2 regions of the Cohnella abietis genome follow, and region 1 is predicted to be linked to the other one. Evidence: predicted binding sites of a transcription regulator. Region 1 holds the regulator's gene; the other holds the start of a gene.
The links. Region 1 encodes Rex, which represses fermentation and respiration genes when NADH is low (regulators of the CRP and FNR family bind a similar motif). Its sites were predicted from a motif close to TTGTGAAATATTTCACAA; they were not measured.
Positions count from the first base shown of each region.

Region 2: the regulator Rex is predicted to act here: its motif matches at 1,384-1,401, upstream of adhE (bifunctional acetaldehyde-CoA/alcohol dehydrogenase).

Region 1 is NZ_AP019400.1:3,041,915-3,046,927, reverse strand. Features, by position in the region: gene KCTCHS21_RS13025 (cell wall elongation regulator TseB-like domain-containing protein) at 1-352, opposite strand, end outside; gene KCTCHS21_RS13020 (amidohydrolase) at 349-1,653, opposite strand; gene KCTCHS21_RS13015 (redox-sensing transcriptional repressor Rex) at 1,650-2,306, opposite strand; gene dinG (ATP-dependent DNA helicase DinG) at 2,303-5,013, opposite strand, start outside.
Region 2 is NZ_AP019400.1:3,987,928-3,992,940, reverse strand. Features, by position in the region: gene KCTCHS21_RS17355 (hypothetical protein) at 1-444, shown strand, start outside; gene adhE (bifunctional acetaldehyde-CoA/alcohol dehydrogenase) at 1,653-4,262, shown strand; gene pflB (formate C-acetyltransferase) at 4,295-5,013, shown strand, end outside.

The DNA.
Region 1 (5,013 bases):
ACTTTGCAATCATCTGCTGCTCAGACATGTTGTCGCTGACCTTTTCTTTAATGGTCTCAGCCTCGCGCTCCCATACCATCCATTCCTGCTCCTCAGCATCTTTTCCATTTACAACCCATACCGTCTCATCCCAAGTGTGAATTACCGCATTGGAGACTTCGACTAGCCCTGCTTGCTCTTTGGCGATTCGTATGGCGTTGTTCTCGGCATTACGATGATCAGTATCCGCGGAACGAACGTACAGAACGAAGGTAACGATAACAAAAACAACAAAACCAGCCAATATGACTAGCCATCTTCTAAGCGAAAGAGACGGTAATCTCCGTTTACCCTCACTGCGGCTCAGATTCATCCCCGAAGCCTCTGGAAACAACGTTCCGCTTCAGCGAGAATCTTCTCTTCATCGAGAGTGAGTAGCTGACCATTTTTCAACAATTGTTTGCCATTGACCCACACATGACTTACGTCCGACCCTCTAGCTGCATAAGCCAAATGTGAAACATAATCTGTGTGTGGAACAAAATGCGGCTTGCTGATGGAAAGAGCAATGAAATCTGCCTTGAGCCCCACCTTAAGCTGGCCCACGATTCCTTCTAAACCAATGGAACGAGCCCCGTATACGGTTCCCATCCGTAATGCCTCAGCCGCTGGAACAACTGTCGGATCCCCACTGACGCCTTTGTGCAGCAAAGCAGCCATAGATATTTCTTGGAACAGATCCAGATTGTTGTTACTAGCTGCACTGTCCGTACCGAGTGATACAGTCACTCCTGCCTTCATTAAATCAGGCACTCGCGCGATCCCGCTTGCAAGCTTCAAGTTGCTTACCGGGTTATGGGAGACAGCAACATTACGTTCCGCTAGCAACGCAATTTCCTCATCATTTAGATGAACGGCGTGAGCAACTAGAGTAGGACGACTAAACATACCTAAACGGTCCAAATGCTCAACCGGACGGTAGCCATAGTCTCTAACATTCTGCTCAACCTCAGCTATCGTTTCGGACATATGAGTGTGCATTGGCAAATTAAGCTCATGCGCTGCTTCTACGAATTTGACAATATAGTCGGGTGGACATGTGTAAGGAGCATGAGGTGAGATCATAACGCTAATACGTCCGTCAGCTGCGCCATGCCAGTCCTTGGCGAACTGAATAGCGTCCGCTAGCTTTGCCTTCTGGACGTCCTCAGGACATAAGCCAATTACACCACGGGTTAAGCTAGCCCGCATACCCGATTGCTCGACCACCTCGCCGACACGTTGCATATGGTCATACATATCTACAAATGTGGTGGTACCACTTTTGATCATTTCCGCCGCAGCAAGAGCTGAACCCCAATATACGTCGTCACCCGTAAATTTAGCTTCTGTTGGCCACATATGATTTTGCAGCCAATCCTGTAAAGCAAGATCGTCCGCAAGTCCGCGAAGCAAAGACATTGCAGCATGGCCGTGCGTATTAACAAGCCCAGGCATGAACAGTAGTCCCTTGCCGTCCATAATCTCAGTAGCACGAGATTTCTCTTGCTCAGGAGCGCTTCCTTCTCCAAGACCAGCAATAAGATCGCCCTCTATTGCCATCCAACCCTCGAATTGGGGCAGCTGTGCATCCATTGTTACGAATGTACCATTATTAATAAGTAAGCGCGTCATTGGCTTTCCTCTCCATTCAAAGAACCATTAATATGATCCATATAATAAGCCAAGCTAAGTAGCTCTGCAGTAAAATCAGCATGGTGAATTCTCACTCCAGGAATTGACTTCAGAACGACTGGAGCGAAGTTCAGTATCCCTCGGATACCCGCTGCCACGAATTGATCGGCTACATTCTGAGCCTCTGCAGAAGGAACCGTTATGATGCCAACTGATATATCATGTTGTTTAACTGCAGCCGATAGCTCCTGCATAGGCTGCACGGTTAATTGATTGATAAGTGTTCCCTTCTTGCTCTCATCAGCATCAAAAACAGATACAATTTTCATATTATCTTTAATGTACATATTATAGTTGCACAATGCACGACCCAAATTACCTGTCCCCACCAAAGCAACATGCATCATTTTGTCTAGCTTAAGAATTTGGCGAATCTTTTCTATTAAATAATCGACATTGTAGCCAACGCCTTTGCGTCCGAACTCTCCAAAGTAGGCTAAGTCCTTACGTATTTGTGCAGGATTTAGATCAAGCTTCTCCCCCAAATCCTGCGAGGATACTGTCTGGATGCGACTAGCACTCAGCTCGTTAAGAAATCTTAGATAGACAGGAAGTCGTCTTACGACTGCCTCGGATATTTTGTTCGGTTTCATGACAACTCTCCCTCTTCACCATCGACAATCGGATTAAGCCATGAGCTTACACGGGCAGCCATCGCCGCTGTCGGCAAATGTTCCATCTTGGGACCAGGTAAGGAATACAAGAAATATTTACCGTAATTCGTTTCTATTACTCTTGTATCATATAATATGACGATGCCTTTATCAGAAGCCGTTCTTACTAGTCGGCCAAAGCCTTGCTTAAAGCGTATAACTGCCTGAGGAAGTGATAGCTTCATGAAAGGATTTTTATTCTCAGCTTGGAGCTTCTCTGATTTGGCTTCTGCGACCGGGTGGTTCGGAGGCTGGAAGGGCAAGCGGACAATTGCAAGACAAGTCAGCGCATCTCCTGGCAAATCAATTCCTTCCCAGAAGCTACTCGTTCCTAGCAACACCGATGCTGGCTGCTTAATGAATTGCTGTGTCAAGCGGCTACGGCTGCCACTGTCCATTCCTTGTCCTAACACTTGAATCCCGCTTGACTCTAGTCGCTCCTTCAGAGGCCCATACACGGTTTTAAGCATACGATGGGAGGTAAAGAGCACAAGCATACGCCCTCCCACTGTTCGGGCCATTTCCTGAAGCGAATCGACTAACGCATTGATGAAGGTTGTTTCTCCATCGCGTCCTTTAATCGCAGGAAAATCTCTAGGGATAAGAACTAACGCCTGCTCGCGATATTTGAAAGGGGATGGAAGTAATGCCGTCTTTAATCTCCCATCCTTCTCAGCCGCATCTAGCCCAAGCTGCTCAGTGACGTAACGGAAAGACTTATCAATCGTAAGTGTAGCTGATGTCATAATGACGCTTGCTTTGCGATCGAATACACCTTCTTTAAGGAGCACGCTTACATCCGCTGGCACTCCATATATCCATACCGATCTCCCGCGATACTGAGAATGCCCCTCTACCCAATAAACGAACTCAGGCTTGCCAAGCGAGACAAAAGATTGTGTATCTGCTCGCACATTGGCCAAGTCTTTCAGCACTCCGCTTAGGTCGGTTAGCATCCCTTGCAAGCTAAGCTCATCCGCATCTTCCCGAATTTCAATCGTTAATTTCTCTAGAGGCCGGATAAAATCGGAAAGTAGCTGGATCACATTGTTCCCATCTACGGACAAGCTCTCCCACTGTGAAGGCAGCTCCGATGGCTTCAGCCTATAGGTATAATTGCCTGTTTCATCTGTAGAGGCCTGACTAGCGAGCAAATTAAACAAAGCATCCATCCATCGCTCCCATGCATCACGTATTTCATGAATTTTGGGCACGATTACCTCTAGCTTTTCTGTCCAAGCCGATGAATTGCCCGTTCCTAATGATGAAACAGTGCTAATTAACTGAGGCAATAAACCAGTACGTGCATCTTTCCAGATACGTTGAAGAGGAATAGCTAGCGTTGAATGCCCTGTTTTCTGTCCGAGATGATGGCTTGCAACCTCTTCCAGATGATGCGCTTCATCTACAATCAGTCTATCATATGCGGGTAAAAGCCGATGCTCAGCGCGTATGTCAGTGAACACCAGAGCATGATTCGTAATAATAAGATCTGCTTTACCGGCTTCGTTCCGTGCTCGATGATAGAAGCAGCGACGGAACCAAGGACAGGCACGATTCAGACAAGATGCTGCATCACTGGATACTGCATCCCATTCCTCCTTGTTCCGAGTACCGATATTGAGCTCTTCAGATTCCCCTCTTTCCGTTTCTCCAAGCCATACCGTCATTCCCCCTCGAGTAATGGCATCCTCGCGACCTAGTGCATGCTCTGGAATTTGCTGACGGCTCTCAAATTTCCTCAAGCATAAGTAGTTACTACGACCCTTGAATACCGCTGCGCGAAAAGGCATAGGAAGAACCTGCTGAAGCAAAGGCAAATCTCGTTCACGAAGCTGCTCCTGAAGCTGAATTGTATGAGTAGTGACTACGACTTTTTTGTCTTCCTTTAACCCATAATATAGTGAAGGCAACAAATAGCCTAGTGATTTCCCCGTTCCTGTTCCCGCTTCCACCAATAAATGAGAGTCCTGCTCTAATGCTCCAACAACCTCCTGGAACATAATCTCCTGACCTTCCCTTGATTCATATCCGGGAAACAGCTGCTTGAGATTATTCTGAACGATAGCTAGATATTCGTCGAATGACATATCCTTCAACAGCTTAGATGCATCCGTTGTATCTTCGCTCCGATTTGTAAGTGCATCCTCGCTCCAGTCGCCCACATTCATCGCGAATTGACGGAAGTGATGAACCCCTTCCTCTTGAATGAATGGCTGCGTTTCACGCCAAACAGCTACGTCAGCAATTAGCCAGCCTAGATCATTGCTTTCCTGATCGAACATAGCTCTAAGCCGCTGCAAAGTAAATAATGGCAACGTCCTGAGCTTGTTCAAGCACAGCAGGAATAGCTCTGCGGTTGCAACAGCATCACTGTCAGCCTGATGAGGGCGATCATGACTAATATTAAGGGTTTGTGTAAGTGATGATAATGAATAAGATGGCTGGGTGGGATACAGAAGGCGAGTAAGCTCCACTGTATCAATCATTCGTCCTGCGAATGGCAAATAGCCGCTCCGATCTAGGGCGGCTTGCAAGAAGGAAGCATCGAACTCTACGTTGTGCCCTACAAGTACAGCATCCTGAAGGAAAGGGACAACCTCATTAAGCATATCTTCAAGCTCATTAGCATTGATGACATCCTCAT
Region 2 (5,013 bases), 950 kb from region 1:
GGGTGTATCAAGATGAGGAATGTAATAATTTTATGTTTTTTAATCATTTTGATGATGGGATGTCAAAGCAAGGAAAATAAGCCTTACGTAAAGGAAGTGTCGTCCGAATTATTTACACTTCGAGTAAAGATAGAACAAATAGAAAAATCACAAATCAGAGTTTCTTCAGAATTGGTGTATAAAGGCGATAAATCCATTAAGTTTGTTCATTCAGACCCACTAGTGGGTGCAGCTCTTGGAGATGGTATTACTCGTCCAGATATCATATATAGTTTTGTAGGAACTTCGGGGACATTAGAGAAAAATCAAGTTTATAGTGATGGTAAGGAGAGGGTTTTTGAAATTGGGTCCAAAGATAAAATTCTTTACACTCAGGCATTTTTCACAAGTAATGATGAAAAGAAAGTAATTGATTTAGAAATTAATTTAGATGAAATTAGTTGAAGCTACGTCATATAATTATTTAATCAGCAGGTCTGTTACTGTAGAAAACATGTTTCTCTTGTTGTTTGATGACGGTGCTCCGCGAAACCGCGCGGGGGGACGGTTCTCACTACAATTCGCCTACCAATTACACAGCCTCGCTTGCGGCATCTCACAATCCACTACAATTCGTCTACCGATTACAAACTCGCTTACGACCCTCACGCATCCCACTATAATCCATATACCGCTTACGCCATATCGCATCCTGCAACATTCCGCCAACCGATTACGATCTCGCCTGCGGCTTAGAGCATGCAAGAGGGCAATGTGTGTCCGAGCTAACGAACCGAATTGTGTTTATTACTGATAAATTGACTACTTATTTATTCTTACGAACTCCAGTGGCGCTATTGAGGAAAATATACGAGGAAAGGCGCTACTTTATTGGATTTAAGATGTGTGGAATTCGTTAAAATAAAAAACCATTAGATTTTGATCAAATAAGAGTTGCTGAGTTCGTAAGCCGTAGTCCCGCAAGCCATAAGCCATGCAAGCCAAGTAGAAGTCCCGCAAGCCAAGCAGAAGTCACGCAAGCCATAGTCTCGCAATTATAAGTCACGCAATCCATTTCTGAAGAATCTCCGACATAAACGTTGAAAGCCGCGAAGGACGGCGTTCAACGTTTATGCTTGTACCCAAAAATATTATTAATATGGTTAAATAAATCCCAATTTAAAGCTTATTCCTCCGAACTAATAATACTTTTGCCACATAGCAAGACAAGGACAACCCCAAGGATCATGAGGAGAAACAAAAAAGTGAAGTAGAACATGTTGAGCGCCTCCCTCTCTGGTTAGTTGGGAATCGCGAATCCCCATTACCTCCAATGTAAGGCCACCTCATCAATATGTAACCATCCAATCCACCTGAAAAATGCTCATCCAATCGGCTGTTATTTTGTGATATTTTTCACAGTAAATTTCCAGCTGCGGCGTTATGCTTAACTCAACAAACAAGAGATGGAGTGATTACATGATGAAGTCACATGTCCCTAATGAGAGTAATATTCCACCAGGAGCCGGCATAAACCAATTGATGCTCGAATCGTCCATCATCCGGACTGAAGTGAGCCAAGCTTAAACGCAATTAGAAACGATTGGGGAGGAAGAACGGCTAATCGACGAGATTGAAGATTGTGTTTCATATAAAAAAGGAGGCTTATCCCTATGGCAGCAAAAGAACAAGAGCAACAAAAATTTGTTACCGCGCAAAATGAAGTGAACGGTCTTGCAGAGCGAGCTAGGAAAGCACAGGATGCTTATCTCAAGCTGGACCAAGAGAGCGTAGATCATATCGTTAAGCAAATGGCTTTAGCTGGTCTGGATCAACATATGTCACTAGCTAAGCTGGCTGTGGAGGAAACAGGAAGAGGCGTGTACGAGGACAAAATTACGAAAAACCTGTTTGCGACGGAGTACATCTATCACAGTATAAAGAACGAGAAAACGGTTGGTGTTATAGAAGACAATGCCTACGAGAGCTATCAGATGGTCGCCGAGCCTGTCGGTATTATTGCGGGAATTACTCCCGTCACCAATCCAACATCTACGACGATGTTCAAGGCATTGATTGCTGCCAAGACACGAAATCCGATTATCTTTGCTTTCCATCCATCCGCTCAACGCTCCAGCCTAGCAGCGGCAAAGACATTACAAGAGGCAGCAGTAGCAGCAGGAGCACCGGAAAATTGTATTCAGTGGGTCGAGAATCCATCCGTGGAAGCTACTCAATTGCTTATGAACCACAAAGATGTGGCACTAGTGCTTGCAACAGGCGGCTCCGCAATGGTTAAGGCTGCTTACAGCACCGGTAAACCAGCGCTAGGAGTTGGCCCAGGTAACGTTCCATGCTTCATAGAGCGCACAGCAGATCTGGATCAGGCTGTAACGGACCTCATTCTATCTAAAACATTCGACAATGGCATGATTTGCGCATCTGAGCAGGCTGTTATCCTGGAAGAACCGATCTATGATGCGGTGAAGAAGCTGCTCATTCATCACGGCTGTTATTTCTTGACCAAGGAGGAAACCGAGAAGGTATCAGGACTCGTTATTAATCCAGAAAAATGCGCTGTTAACGCGGTTATCGTTGGTCAATCAGCCGACCAAATCGCAGCCATGGCTGGTATCTCGGTTCCGAAGGGTACGAAAATTCTCATAGCAGAGCTTGCAGGCGTAGGCGAGAAATATCCGCTGTCGGCCGAGAAGCTAAGTCCAGTTCTGGCTTGCTATAAGGTTAAGAATGCAGAGCAAGGCATCGAACGTGCAGCACAAGTCGTTGCATATGGCGGCATGGGTCACTCCTCTGTCATTCATTCCAACGATCAGGCGATTATTGCCGCATTTTCCGCACGGTTGCAAACAGGACGTATTATCGTCAACGCACCTTCCACGCATGGGGCGATAGGGGACATTTATAATACTAATCTTCCTTCACTCACGCTAGGCTGCGGCTCTTACGGACATAATTCTACGACATCAAATGTTACTGCGGTGAACCTGATTAATATAAAGCGGGTAGCTTACAGAACACTAAATATGCAATGGTTCAAGGTTCCACCGAAAATTTACTTCGAACGGGGCTCCACTCAGTATCTTGAGAAAATGCCCGATATTAGCCGGGTGATGATCGTTACAGATGCTGCTATGGTGAAGCTTGGGTACGCTGAGAAGGTAGAGTACTATCTTCGCAAACGGAAATCTGCTGTCGCTATTGAGATTTTCTCTGATGTGGAGCCGGACCCTTCGACAGATACAGTGGAGCGCGGAACTCGTATTATGGCTCAGTTTAAGCCGGACTGTATTATCGCGCTAGGTGGGGGGTCTCCGATGGATGCCGCTAAAGCAATGTGGCTGTTCTATGAATATCCGGAGACGAGCTTCGACTCTCTGAAAATGAAGTTTCTCGACATCCGCAAGCGGATTTACAAATATCCGCGACTAGGTCAGAAGGCGAAATTTGTTGCTATTCCGACTACATCTGGCACGGGCTCGGAAGTGACGTCTTTCGCCGTTATTACCGACAAGAACAAGGGTAATACAAAGTATCCCCTTGCGGATTACGAGCTGACGCCAGACGTTGCCATCATCGATCCGGATTACGTGTACAGCTTACCTAAGACGGCAGTTGCCGATACGGGGATGGACGTCCTTACCCACGCCATCGAAGCTTATGTTTCTGTTATGGCTAATGATTATACAGATGGCCTTGCACTTAAAGCTATCCAGCTTGTTTTCGAGCATCTAGAAGCCTCGTACCACCAGCAGGATCCGAAGGCCCGGGAGAAAATGCACAATGCTTCGACCATTGCTGGTATGGCATTCGCCAATGCTTTTCTAGGTATTAACCACAGTCTAGCGCACAAGTGGGGCGGACAATATCATACCGCTCACGGTCGGACGAATGCGATTTTGCTACCGCACGTCATCCGCTACAATGCGAGTAAGCCAACGAAATTTGCTTCGTTTCCTAAATACGATCATTTCATCGCGGACAAACGCTATGCAGATATCGCTAGACTGTTAGGGCTGCCTTGCCGGACGGCAGAGGAGGGAGTGAATAGCCTTATTGAAGCTATTCGTAAGCTCAATCGTTCGCTCGAAATTCCAGAATCGTTCCAAGCACTTGGCTTTGACGCTAAAGATTTCGAGGCAAAGGTTGATCATTTGGCAGATCGTGCCTTCGAAGACCAATGTACAACGGCTAATCCTCGCATGCCATTAGTAACAGAGCTAGCGGATGTCTATCGTAATGCATTCTATGGGAAATTCGAATAACAAAAACGTAGCATAGCTGGGAGGCACACACGATGGCAACAACCGAAAATGATCTACAGAACACACCCCTCTCTGGCCAATCACTTGGCTGGAGAGAATTCCAACCAGGAAGATGGCAGCGGCACATTGACGTCAATGATTTTCTAGGGCTGAACCTGACGCCCTATGAAGGGGACGAGGCTTTTCTAGCAAGTCCTACTGACGAAACGAAGCAGTTATGGGATGTCGTTCTTGAGCTGATGAAGAAGGAACGTGAAAGTGGTGGTGTACTCGATATCGATACCCATACGGTATCGACGATTACGTCCCATAAGCCAGGTTATATAGATAAAGGATTGGAAAAGGTAGTCGGACTGCAGACGGATGCGCCGCTTAAACGTTCTGTACAGCCATTTGGTGGCATTCGTATGGTAATTGATGCTTGTGAAGCCTATGGTTATAAGCTTTCCGATGATATTCAAAAAGTGTTCACGGATATCCGGAAGACACATAATGAAGGTGTGTTTGATGGGTACACGAGTGAGATGAAGCTAGCACGTAAGGCTGCCATTATTACGGGGCTACCAGATGCCTATGGACGTGGACGAATTATCGGCGACTACCGTAGGGTGGCTCTCTATGGCGTGGATTTTCTGGTCACTGCCAAAAAAACAGATCTCGTTCAAATGGATTTGAATGTGATTACTGAGGACGTAATAAGAACACGCGAGGAGCTTGCAGAGCAAATACGCAGCCTTAATGAGCTGAAGAA